One region of the Devosia sp. XGJD_8 genome, then DNA from elsewhere that is predicted to be linked to it. Evidence: predicted binding sites of a transcription regulator. Region 1 holds the regulator's gene; each other region holds the start of a gene.

Region 1 (4,153 bases):
GATGCCATCCTTATCCGTGCCACGGCCGAAACCACCGGGCAGACCGGTGTCGAGATGGAAGCCCTGGTCGCCGCCTCGACCGCGGCACTGACGCTCTACGACATGGCCAAGGCCATCGACCGGGCCATGACCATCACCGATATCTGCCTGGTCGAAAAATCCGGCGGAAAGTCCGGAGACTTTTCCCGGTCATGAGCCTGCTCCCCGTGGATGACGCGATTGCCGCGATCCTCCGGCGCGTGCCGGCGCCCATCGCCGAGACCGTGCCGCTGTCCGAGGCTGCCGGGCGCGTGCTGCTTGAACCCGTATTTGCCACCCACGATCAGCCTCCATTCAATTCCAGCGCCATGGACGGCTACGCCATCCGCGCTGCCGATGTCGTCGCTGGCCACGGGCTGACCGTGGTCGGCACGTCACAGGCGGGCGCCGGCTACCTCGGCACGCTTGGGCCGGGCGAGGCTGTCCGCATCTTCACTGGTGCACCGGTACCCGAAGGCGCCGACACGGTCATCATGCAGGAAGAGGCCAAGCGCGACGGAGACTCGGTTTCCTTCACTGTTCCGGCACGACAGGGCCACAGCGTGCGGCCTTTGGGTAACGACTTCGCTACCGGTCAACAGCTCGTCGACGCCGGCATTCGCCTGGCACCAATGCAGCTGGCGGTTGCCGCCGCTGCCAACGCGGCCACGCTCAAGGTCGCCAAACGGCCCCGCATCGCCCTGCTCGCCACGGGCGACGAACTCGTGCTGCCCGGCACGCCACTTGGCCCCGACCAGATTGTGGCATCAAACAGTTTTGGGCTGCGGCCCATGCTGACGCCCTACGCCGAAACGGTCACCGATCACGGCATTGCCCGCGACGATGCGGCTCAGCTTCGCAACGCACTCCAAGACATTTTCGCCACTGGGCCGGATATAGTCATCACCACAGGTGGCGCAAGCGTCGGCGACCACGACATCGTGCAGGACATCCTCCTGGAATTGGGTGTCACGCTGGATTTCTGGAAGATCAACATGCGGCCCGGCAAGCCCCTCATGTTCGGAACACGCGGCAGCACCCTGATCTTCGGCCTCCCCGGCAATCCGGTTTCCGCCATGGTCACCGCCATGGTGTTCATTCGCCCCGCATTGCGCGCGTGGCTTGGCTATCCAGAACCATCCCCCTGGCACCTGCCGCTGGCCGGCCCAACGCCCCCCAATACCGCCCGCCGCCACTTCATGCGCGCGCAATTGCTGCACACGCTCACTGGACCTGAGCTGCTGCCGATCTCCCAGACGGACAGCGGCCACACCTCTTCGCTGGCGCGGGCCGATATGCTCATCGTCCAACCAGAGTTCGATCCCGGCCAATTGCCCGGCACCATTGTCGAAGCCATCCCGCTGGATGCTTTCTGACTGTCGCGATCGCAACGACGACTGATCTTTTGCAAAGCATATTGCGGAACATAACTGGAACACCTATAGTCGTTCTGCCTATGTTCTGATTCACTCCCCGAGGGGCCCATGCTGACGCGCAAACAACACGAGCTGCTTATGTTCATCCATGAGCGGATGAAGGAAAGCGGCATTCCGCCATCCTTCGACGAGATGAAGGATGCGCTCGACCTGGCGTCCAAATCGGGCATCCACCGGCTGATCACCGCCCTTGAGGAGCGCGGTTTCATCCGTCGCCTGCCCAACCGGGCCCGGGCCCTCGAAGTGGTCAAGCTCCCGGATTCGATGAACCCGTCACTCGGCGGCCGCAAGGCCCGCTTTGAGCCATCGGTCATCGAAGGCAGTCTGGGCAAGGTCAGCTCCCCGCCCTCGCGCATGTCGGCGGCCGAAGACTATGCCCGACCGATTTCCATCCCGGTCATGGGCCGTATTGCGGCCGGCACGCCCATTGAGGCCATCCAGACCCACTCGCACACCATCATGGTTCCGCCGGAAATGCTGGGCGCCGGTGAGCACTTCGCGCTTGAAGTCCGCGGTGACTCGATGATCGATGCTGGCATTTTCGACGGGGATACTGTGCTCATCAAGAAGCAGGATCAGGCCTCGACGGGCGAAATCATCGTCGCCTTGGTGGACGATGAGGAAGCAACGCTCAAGCGCCTGCGCCGCAAGGGCAATACCGTGGCGCTGGAGGCGGCCAACCCCGCTTACGAAACCCGCATCTTCCCGCCTGACCGCGTCAAGGTGCAGGGCCGCCTTGTCGGTCTTCTCCGCAAGTATTAGGGCGCTATAGCCCTCAGCAGCGTGACGCGAGGCGTGGGCCAGCACAGGCGCGTCACCCTGCCACCCCCTCATTTTGGCAGATCGTACCGGGGCATCGAACCGCCTCTGGCGGCCGATGAGGCCGGCCGTGGTACTTACGCGCGAAGCCACTCCCTTGGTTTTCTTGGGATTTTTCTAGCGACTTAAGCGGAATTTAACGGCCGACAGTGCCGGGACCTTGCAGATGGCGCTGTTCCGTGCCACATAGGTAGCATACGTTTTCAGCCTAAGTCGGCTGCCTAATGCCGGTTCGCCGGACCGTGGCTTCCTTCTCTACCATGCGAACGTTATGTCCCTTTGGCATGTTGCCATTGGATAACCGCTCGTTCGCTGATGCTACGAGCAAAAGGAAACTATCATGTCCGTAATCACCGGCACCGTAAAGTTCTTCAACACCACTAAGGGCTTCGGCTTCATTTCGCCTGAAAATGGCGGCAAGGACGCCTTCGTCCATATTTCTGCTGTTCAGCGTTCGGGCCTGCAGGGCCTCTACGAGAACGACAAGGTCACCTATGAGCTCGAGACCGGCCGTGACGGCAAGGAATCGGCGACCAACCTGACCCTGCTCTAGTCTGCGCTAGATCATAGCGAGCGCGCTTCGGCGCCGCTCGGCGAGGCCACCGCGATTTGTCGCGGTGGCCTTTTCTTTGTCTGGTCGCCAGCAGCAAACAAAATGGGGGACCGCATGCATGCGGTCCCCCTTGTCTTACAAAATCCGCGATCAGTGGTTGTCGCGCGGGATGCCGTTGTTCTGCGCGATGCGCTGGTACTTTTCGGCTGGCTTGAGAATGGCACCATCGCCGAGCTGGCCAACCAGACCGCGCTGGATTTCCTGCCAGGGCGTCTGGTGCTTGGGGAACTTGTAGCCGCCGGAAGCCTCGAGATCGGCTCGGCGCTTGGCGATCTCGGCGTCCGAGATCAGGATATTGGCCTGCCCCTGGTTGAGATCGATCCGCACCCGGTCGCCTGTCTGCAGGATGGCGAGATTGCCACCCGCCGCCGCCTCTGGCGAAGCATTGAGGATCGAGGGCGAGCCCGAAGTACCCGACTGGCGGCCATCGCCGATACAGGCCAGCGCATGCACGCCCTTCTTGATCAGATAGCTGGGCGGCCGCATGTTGACCACTTCCGCCGCGCCTGGATAACCGATCGGCCCGGCGCCGCGCATAAACAGCAGCGTATTCTCGTCGATATCGAGCGCGGGATCGTCGATGCGGTGGTGGTAATCCTCCGGTCCATCGAACACCACCGCCTTGCCCTCGAACATGCCCGGATGCTCGGGGTTGTTGAGGTAGCGATCGCGGAACTCCGACGAGATCACGCTGGTCTTCATGATGGCATTGTCAAAGAGGTTGCCACGCAGCACGAGGAAGCCCGCCTCGGTCTTGAGCGGATTGTCGAAGCGGCGGATGACCTTGTCGTCCTGGATCGTCGTGTTGCGGCAATTCTCGCCAATGGTCTTGCCATTGACGGTCGGCGCGTTCTCGCGGATCAGGCCCTGGGTCATCAACTCGTTGACCACCGCCGGCACGCCACCAGCGTGATAATAGTCCTCGCCCAGATATTCGCCCGCCGGCTGTAGGTTCACCAGCAGCGGCACCTTGTGGCCATAGGTCTGGAAATCCTGCAGTTCGAGTTCCACGCCGATATGCTTGGCAATGGCCTGGATGTGGATCGGCGCATTGGTCGATCCGCCGATGGCCGAATTGACCACGATGGTGTTGATGAAATTGTCCTTGGTCAGGATATCGGACGGCTTGAGGTCCTCATGCACCATGTCCACGATGCGCTTGCCCGTGCGATAGGCCATTTCCTGGCGGTCACGGTAGGGTGCGGGAATGGCAGCCGAACCCGGCAGCTGCATGCCCAGCGACTCCGCCAGCGAGTTCATCGTCGTG
Region 2 (4,153 bases), on a different contig from region 1:
CCCACCGGGCCGCCACTGTAGAATTCGGCAATGGTGGTGAGATAGCGCCGGTCGAGCTGGTCGAGCCCGCGCGCATCGACATCGAGCCGCAGCAGCGCCTTGTCGGCAATGGCGCGGGTGATCTCGCCCGAACCATCGACCAGCGCAAAATCGGTGACGCGGCGCAGGAGGCGCCCGGCAATGCGAGGGGTGCCGCGGGAGCGACGCGCGATTTCCATGGCCCCGTCCGGCGCCATCGGCATGCCCAGGAGCCGTGCGCCGCGCTGCACGATCTGCACCAGTTCCTCGGGCGTATAGAAATTGAGCCGCACGGGAATGCCGAAACGATCCCGCAGCGGCGTGGTCAGCAGCCCCGCGCGCGTGGTGGCGCCAACGAGGGTAAAGCGCGCCAGGTCGATCCGCACCGAACGGGCGGCCGGCCCTTCGCCGATGATCAGGTCGAGCTGGAAATCCTCCATCGCCGGATAGAGGATTTCCTCGATCGCCGGATTGAGCCGGTGGATCTCGTCGATGAACAGCACGTCGCGCTCTTCGAGATTGGTCAGGAGGGCCGCCAGGTCCCCAGCCTTGGAAATGACCGGTCCGGACGTGGCGCGGAAACCGACGCCCAGCTCACGCGAGATGATCTGCGCCAGGGTGGTCTTGCCCAGGCCCGGCGGGCCGACAAACAGCACATGGTCCAGCGCCGTGCCACGCTGCCGGGCGGCCTTGATGAAGACTTCGAGGTTGGCGCGCGCATCGGCCTGGCCGACAAACTCGGAAAAGCCCGAGGGGCGGAGGGAAACGTCGAGCGGATCGTCACGGCCGGCGGCGGGGGAGGTCAGGTCGGTCAACTACTCAACTCCCGCAGGCCCATCCGGATCAGCGTTTCGGTCTTCACCCCATCCCCCTCGCGGGCGACGATGCGCGCCAGGGCCGCCGAGGCCTGGGCGCTGGAATAGCCCAGATTGGTGAGGGCCGAGACGGCATCGGCAATGGCGGTGGGCGCGACGCCTTCCCCCAGGGCCGCCTGCAGCCCCAGCGTGCCGGCATCGATGCCCCCGCCGGTTGGCACCTTGCCCTTGAGTTCGGTGACCAGCCGCAGCGCCAGCTTCGGGCCAACGCCATTGGCGCGCCCGACCATGGCCTTGTCCTGCAGCGCGATGGCGCTCGACAGTTCGGACGGCGACAGCGCCGAGAGCAGGCCCAGCGCCACGCGGGCGCCCACGCCCTGCACCGTCATCAGCAGGTTGAACCAGGCCTTTTCACTCTCGCTGGCAAAACCATAGAGCCGGATCATGTCCTCGCGCACGATGGTCTCGATGAACACCACGGCGGCATGGCCCACCTGCGGCAGCGCCTGCAATGTACGGCTGGAGCAGAAGGCCTCATAGCAGACCCCGCCACAGTCGATCAGCACGTAATCGTCGCCGAAACTGTCCACCAGCCCCTTGAGCTTGCCGATCATGCCATGGCCCTCAGCCGTTGATTGGCGACGCGGTGATGCGCATGGCAGATGGCGATGGCCAGCGCATCGGCGGCGTCGGCGCCCTTGAAATCGGCCAGTGGCATCAGCGTCTTGACCATCAGCGCCACCTGGCCCTTTTCGGCATGGCCGGTACCCACCACCGACTTCTTGACGAGGTTGGCGGCATATTCGGCGACCGGCAGGCCGCGCGCCGCCGGGGTCAGCAGCGCCACGCCGCGCGCCTGGCCCAGGATCAGCGCCGAGCGGGCGCCGGCATTGATGAAGGTTTCCTCGACCGCGGCCTCCTGCGGCGCGAACCGATCGAGCACCTCGCCCAGCCCGGCAAACAGGATCGCCAGCCGCTCGGCCAGCGAGCCATCGACCGGCGGCGTCACCGTGCCGGCCGCCACGAAGGTCAGCCGGTTGCCCAGGGTCTCGATCACCCCCCAGCCGCAGCGGCGCAGGCCGGGATCGATGCCGATGATTCGCGTAGCAGCACTCATGCGCCCATCCTTAATGAAGCCGCAGCAGCCTACCAAGCCCGATGTGAACAAAAAGGCAACAAGCCCGGTGTAAAAGTCGGGGATCGATAAAATTGCGGCCGACACGCAAAGATCGTCTTCACGCCCCCTGCTTAGCCTCACCCGTGGGATGGCAGGGGCAAACAATGACGGAACTTCGCACGGAATTACCCAGGCGAGCGTGGCGGCGCATTGGCCGCCTCATCTGTCGATGATTTTTGAGCAGTTTGAATATGTGAATTTCTGCGCGGGCTTTACCGCAAGGCAAACCAATACCGGATCGCGCGGCCACGATGCAGGCCGCCTGATCGCGGCGTGACCACGCCAGCCGCATCGCCCTGGACCCGCCAGGCATCCGCCTTCCCTGCCGATGGCAGGGAAACGATCCGTCACTCCAGCCGCGAGAGCCGCGCGATGTTGCCGTCCAAGACTTTGACTGGTTTGCACAGCTGGTCCAGCGTCCGCCGCTGGACGCTCTTCGGCACCCTGGCCTGCGTGGCGGTCTCCGTAGCATTCAACGCCACCATATTCGGCGATCTGGGCGAAGCGGCGCTCCGCCGCTCGATTGTCAGCGCCGTGGTCCTGCCCATCCTGCTTGGCGCGCCGCTGTTTCTCTACATGAGCCTGCGCATGCGCGGCCTGGCAATAACCAATCTGCGGCTGGGCCTCGTCGCACGGACCGACAGCCTGACCGCCTGCCTCAACCGCGGCGCCTTTACCAGCAAGGTCAGCACGATCCTCGCCCAGAACCCGGGCTCAACGGGCGGCGCGCTGCTGATGATCGACGCCGACAACTTCAAGGCCATCAACGACCAGTTCGGGCACAATGCCGGCGACGAGGCGCTGACCGTCATCGCGCGCTCGATCCGCACCATCCTGCGCGCCGGCGATCTGGTTGGGCGCATGGGCGGGGAGGAATTCGGCGTCTACCTGCCCGATGTCGACCAGAAGAACGCCGAAGCCATTGCCGAGCGCATCCGCCGCTCGGTGAACCTGGCCGTCTTCGCGCCCGAAGGGCAGCAGCGCCCCCTCTCCGTCAGCATTGGCGGCGTGGTGTTCGAGGGCGAGGCGAGCTTTGCCGAACTGTTCCGCATCGCCGACCAGCGGCTCTATGGGGCCAAGCAGGCCGGTCGCAATCGCGTTGCCATGGTCCATGCGGACGATCATCCGGCAATCGTCCTCAAGCGCAGCGCATGAAAAAGGGCGGCGCCGCGGCACCGCCCTCAAACAACTGAAACTGAGCTTGAATCAGGCTTCGAGCTTGGCCGCGTCTTCGTCGCTCATCTCGAAATTCGAATAGACGTTCTGCACGTCATCGTCTTCCTCGAGCGTGGCGATCAGCTTCATCAGGGTCGCGCCCTTTTCGGCATCGATCGGCGTATTGGTCTGCGGCTTCCACACGGCCTTGACCGATTCGGCTTCGCCCAGCACCTTTTCCAGCGCCGCCGCCACCTCCACCATCGCTTCGAACGTGGTGGTGATGTAGTGGCCTTCCTCATCGCTTTCGACGTCGTCGGCGCCCGCCTCGATGGCGGCTTCCATGACCTTGTCTTCCGAGCCGGCGCTCAGCGGATAGGTGATCTCGCCTACCTTGTCGAACATGAAGCCGACCGAGTTGGTTTCGCCCATGGCCCCGCCATGCTTGGAAAAGTAGGAGCGAACATTGGAGGCGGTACGGTTGCGGTTGTCGGTCAGCGTCTCGACGATCAGCGCCACCCCGCCCGGGCCATAGCCCTCGTAGCGGATCTCGTCATAGTTATCGCCGTCCGAGCCGATGGCCTTCTTGATGGCGCGGTCGATATTGTCCTTGGGCATGGAGAGTGCGCGGGCATTGGTCACCGCCAGGCGCAGCCGGGAATTGAAGGCCGGATCGGGCATGCCCATCTTGGCCGCGACGGTGATTTCGCGCGCCAGCTTGGAGAAGATCTTGGAGCGCACCGCGTCGGACTTGCCTTTGCGGTGCATGATGTTTTTGGCGTGTGAATGGCCGGCCATCGGTCACTCCCCTCGTAGCTGGAATTTTGGATTGGTGGCGCGTTATAGGCAAGCGCGGCAAAAAAGTGAAGCGGGGCTAACGGGCAAACCGCTGCACCATCACGGGCATGGTCACGACGCCGGTGACGCCCTCGGTGGCCGCAACCCGATCACGCACCGCCTGCAGTGCCGCCGCGTCGCGTCCCTCGAC
Region 3 (4,153 bases), 120 kb from region 1:
ATGCGACTCGTCGGGCCGCAGGAACAATGTGCGGTTGGTGGTGGCGTCGAGGAACTGACGGTCATGGCTGGCAATGATCACCGGGATGTTGCGGGCCGCCTGGTTGATCCACGCCTCGAGCTGGAACAGCTTGCCCAGGTCGAGATGGTTGGTCGGCTCGTCGAGCAGCAGCGCGTCCGGCTGCGGCACCCAGCAGCGCGCGATCAGCGCAATGCGCTGCCAGCCGCCGCTGAGTTCGCTGACGCGGCGATGCCGCATCGTCTCGGGGGTCTCGAATTCGTCCAGCACGACGTCGACCCGCCAGCTGTCGCTGTCGCGATCCATCGGCGGCAGGGCGTCGAGCACCGCCTCATAGAGTGTCATCCCCATCATCGCGGCAGGCATGTCCTGTTCGACATAGCCCACGGTGAGCCCCCGCGAGCGCACGATGTCGCCCGAGGTCAGCTCGCCCTGCCCGGCCATGGCGCGCAGCAGCGTGGTCTTGCCGCGCCCATTGCCGGCGACGAGGCCGACGCGGTCGCCATCGCTGATGACGAGGTTGAGATTGGAAAAGAGAGTGTCGGTGGCCACCAGGCCGGCATTGCGGAGGCTGATCGAGCCCATTTTTGTCTCACTGGATGCGGCGCATCATCAATTGCGCCATTGCCGTCAGGAGGCGGTCAGAGACCGCCACGAAGGGCAAACCAGAATGGGGGAGACAGAAGGGAAGCGTCCGTACCAGTACCGGTCAGCCCTGCAGCTTGAGCCACAGGGCCTGAACAGGGCCACGGGAGCGGTGCGTGAACAGCAATGTCATCGGACCCTCCCTGCTTGCTTGACGGCCTGTATCGATCATTAGCCGCGCCGGCACGGGAAATCAATCAGCGGACATCACAGGAAGTAGAACATGGTCGCGACCAGCGCAACGACCCCGGAACGTGGGGCGGTGAGCTTGGCCAGCCGGTACGCAATACCTGAAAACCCGGCATGCGGCCAAACACCGAAGACAATTGAGCCGGCAGGGACCGGATACGCAGAACTAGGATCCCGATCGGCTCGCATACGGCAACTCCAGACAAAAACCGTATGCGTCAGGTCTAGCAGCCTGCGTTTAAGAAAGTGCTCCCAAGAAGCAAACGGAACGTAAACCGGGCGCCCGATCTTGGGACGATTTCGTTTCAGGGGCGCCGCTTAGCCGGCGGGACGCAGCTGCTGACGGCCCTCGATGCGCCCCGTGCAGAAGTTGAAATCCAGCAGGTAGACCCAGCCATCGCGGGTCGCCCGCACCTGGATATTCTTCTCCATCGCCACATTCAGCGCGATATTGCTATAGCCGCGGGCCGCGACCGCATCGCGGATCTGGCGGTCGGTCATGCAGGTGATGCGCTCGGGATGGAAATCCGAGGCCTCGTCGCCAAAGAAAATGCCGAAGCCGAACGATTGGGCCTGGGCCGGGATTGCCGCGCCCGTGCTGAGCAGCAGCGCGGTCAGCGCGGCAGCGATCCATCTGGTCATGAGAGCCTCCTATGACGGTTCAATCGCACACTTTGGCGCATCGGGGTTGAACCGGACCGCAACCACGCGTTCATCTTGCGTTCAGACTTGTGAAGAACTCGGGGCAGGCACGCCGGTTCCCTGCCCTGCGCATCGCTCGGCTGGGATATGCTAAAAGGCGGAATCGCCCGATTCGGGCGCAAAGACGGAATGTGCATGTCGCAAGCAGAAGACCTTTTCGGCGCCGAACCTGAACGCCTGCCCACCGAGACGCCCAAGCCCGCGCCCAAGGCGCCGAACGTTACCGCTGGCTCCTATTCGGCAGCAGATATTGAGGTTCTGGAAGGACTTGAGCCGGTCCGGCGCCGGCCGGGCATGTATATTGGCGGCACGGATGCCAATGCCCTGCACCACCTGTTTGCCGAAGTCATCGACAATTCGATGGACGAGGCCATTGCCGGCCACGCCACCCGCATCGAGGTCCATATCGGCGCCGACGGTTACGTCACGGTTACCGATAACGGCCGCGGCATCCCGGTCGAGCCGCATCCAAAAAACCCTGAATTATCAACGCTTGAGCTGGTCCTGACCAAGCTGCATGCCGGCGGCAAGTTCGACTCCAAGGCCTATGAAACCTCCGGCGGCCTGCACGGCGTCGGCGTATCCGTGGTCAACGCACTCTCGGACGACATGACCGTCGAAGTCGCCCGCGACCAGGTCCTCTACCGCCAGAGCTATTCGCGCGGCATCCCCACCACCAAGGTGGAGATGGTCGGTCGGGTCAACAACCGCCGCGGCACCACCACCCGCTTCCATCCCGACCCGCAGATCTTTGGCGAGACAGCCCATTTCTCCGCTGCCCGCCTGTTCCGCATGACCCGCGCCAAGGCCTATCTGTTCGGCGGCGTCGAACTGCGCTGGAGCTGTGATGAGGCGCTGGTCACCGAGGATGCCCCCGCCAAGGCGGTGTTCCACTACCCCGATGGCCTCAAGGATTTCATGGCCGCCCGCATCGAGGGGGAGACACGCATCGTCGACGAACTCTTCGCCGGCAGCCACGGCAAGCCGGGCACGCATGGCGCCGTCGAATGGGCCATCGCCTGGACCCTGGGCGATGGCGGAGTCTCCTCCTACTGCAACACCGTGCCCACCCCGGACGGCGGCACGCATGAGGCGGGCCTGCGCACCGCCCTGCTGCGCGGCCTCAAGAACTATGCCGAACTGACCAAGAACAAGAACGCCGCCATCCTGACCGCCGAGGACGTCTTCGCCCATTGCAGCGCCATGCTGTCGGTCTTCGTGCGTGAGCCCGAATTCGTCGGCCAGACCAAGGACAAGCTGGCTTCCGGCGAGGCAACGCGCATCGTCGACAATGCCCTTCGGGACGCCTTCGACCACTGGCTCGCGGCCTCGCCCAACCAGGCCGGCAAGCTCATGGACTGGGCGATCGAGCGCGCCGAGGAGCGGCTGCGCCGGCGCAAGGAAAAAGAGATCGACCGCGCCAGTGCGACGCGCAAGCTGCGCCTGCCCGGCAAGCTGGCCGACTGCACGCAGACCGCCGCCCAGGGCGCCGAACTCTTCATCGTCGAAGGCGACTCGGCCGGCGGCAGCGCCAAGCAGGCCCGCAACCGCGCCAGCCAGGCCGTGCTGCCGCTACGCGGCAAGATTCTCAATGTGGCCGGGGCCAGTCGCGAGAAGATGGCCGCCAGCCAGCTGATCTCGGACCTCATCCAGGCCCTGGGCTGCGGCACCCGCGACCGCTATCGCGAGGAAGACCTGCGCTACGACAAGATCATCGTGATGACCGATGCTGACGTCGATGGCGCCCATATCGCCGCGCTGCTCATCACCTTCTTCTTCCAGGAGATGCCTAAGCTGATCGATGGCGGCCACCTCTTCCTGGCGCTGCCGCCGCTCTATCGCATCAGCCAGGGCGGCAAGACGCTCTACGCCCGCGACGACGCCCACAAGGAAGAACTGATGGCCACCGAGTTCACCGGCAAGGGCAAGGTGGACATGACCCGCTTCAAGGGCCTTGGCGAGATGCCGTTCGCGCATCTGCGCGAGACGACCATGTCGCCCAAGTCGCGCACGCTGCTGCAGGTCAAGATCCGTGACGACCTCGAAGCCACCCGGATCAGCGTCGACCGGCTGATGGGCACCAAGCCCGAAGCGCGCTTCGACTTCATCCAGGAGAATGCCGCCTTCGTGACCGATCTCGACATCTAGCCCGGTCGCTCACCTAGCAAATGCACACTTGCCGATCAGCGCCAATTAAGACTAACGACCTCAAAGCCGTTGACAGACAAGGCCTTTGCGCTATGGTCCGCGCCGCTAGAGCATTTCTGGCTTGACGGCTGGTTTGTTTGGACACAGTTCGCCTTTGCTCGATGTGCCTCAGGGCCACTCCGTCGTTTCTTGCAGTTTCTGCAACCGTCCGGTGGCCGCCCCAGTTGTGGATGCGTTCGCGTACCGACCTATCGGTCCACTGCTGAAGACCCCGGTGCACCGTCCGAATGTCTCGGACCGGATCTGGCCCCGGGCCACATTTCTGAGTGGAATTACCCAACTTGACTGATGATTTTTCCGGGCTTGGCCTGTCCACCAAAGTAACAGACGCCGTAACGTCGGCCGGCTATACGACGCCAACTGAAATCCAGGCGCAGGCTATCCCGCATAT

Evidence for each region. Region 1 encodes LexA, which represses DNA repair genes until DNA is damaged. Its sites were predicted from a motif close to TGTTCNNNNTGTGTTCNG; they were not measured.
Region 2: ruvC (crossover junction endodeoxyribonuclease RuvC) is a predicted target of LexA. The motif match lies at 1,994-2,011, and genes of this name have one in related genera.
Region 3: parE (DNA topoisomerase IV subunit B) is a predicted target of LexA. The motif match lies at 1,562-1,579, and genes of this name have one in related genera.

The regions. Positions count from the first base shown of each region.
Region 1 covers NZ_JBKJHF010000001.1:2,323,507-2,327,659, forward strand. Annotated here, with positions in the region: gene moaC (cyclic pyranopterin monophosphate synthase MoaC) at 1-195, shown strand, start outside; gene glp (gephyrin-like molybdotransferase Glp) at 192-1,394, shown strand; gene lexA (transcriptional repressor LexA) at 1,503-2,216, shown strand; gene ACLI1C_RS10960 (cold-shock protein) at 2,614-2,826, shown strand; gene ACLI1C_RS10965 (IlvD/Edd family dehydratase) at 2,977-4,153, opposite strand, start outside.
Region 2 covers NZ_JBKJHF010000002.1:511,788-515,940, reverse strand. Annotated here, with positions in the region: gene ruvB (Holliday junction branch migration DNA helicase RuvB) at 1-833, opposite strand, end outside; gene ruvA (Holliday junction branch migration protein RuvA) at 830-1,447, opposite strand; gene ruvC (crossover junction endodeoxyribonuclease RuvC) at 1,444-1,950, opposite strand; gene ACLI1C_RS18020 (GGDEF domain-containing protein) at 2,284-3,165, shown strand; gene ACLI1C_RS18015 (YebC/PmpR family DNA-binding transcriptional regulator) at 3,217-3,963, opposite strand; gene ACLI1C_RS18010 (Lrp/AsnC family transcriptional regulator) at 4,040-4,153, opposite strand, start outside.
Region 3 covers NZ_JBKJHF010000001.1:2,202,571-2,206,723, forward strand. Annotated here, with positions in the region: gene ACLI1C_RS10405 (ABC-F family ATP-binding cassette domain-containing protein) at 1-603, opposite strand, end outside; gene ACLI1C_RS10410 (hypothetical protein) at 1,171-1,494, opposite strand; gene parE (DNA topoisomerase IV subunit B) at 1,690-3,702, shown strand; gene ACLI1C_RS10420 (DEAD/DEAH box helicase) at 4,044-4,153, shown strand, end outside.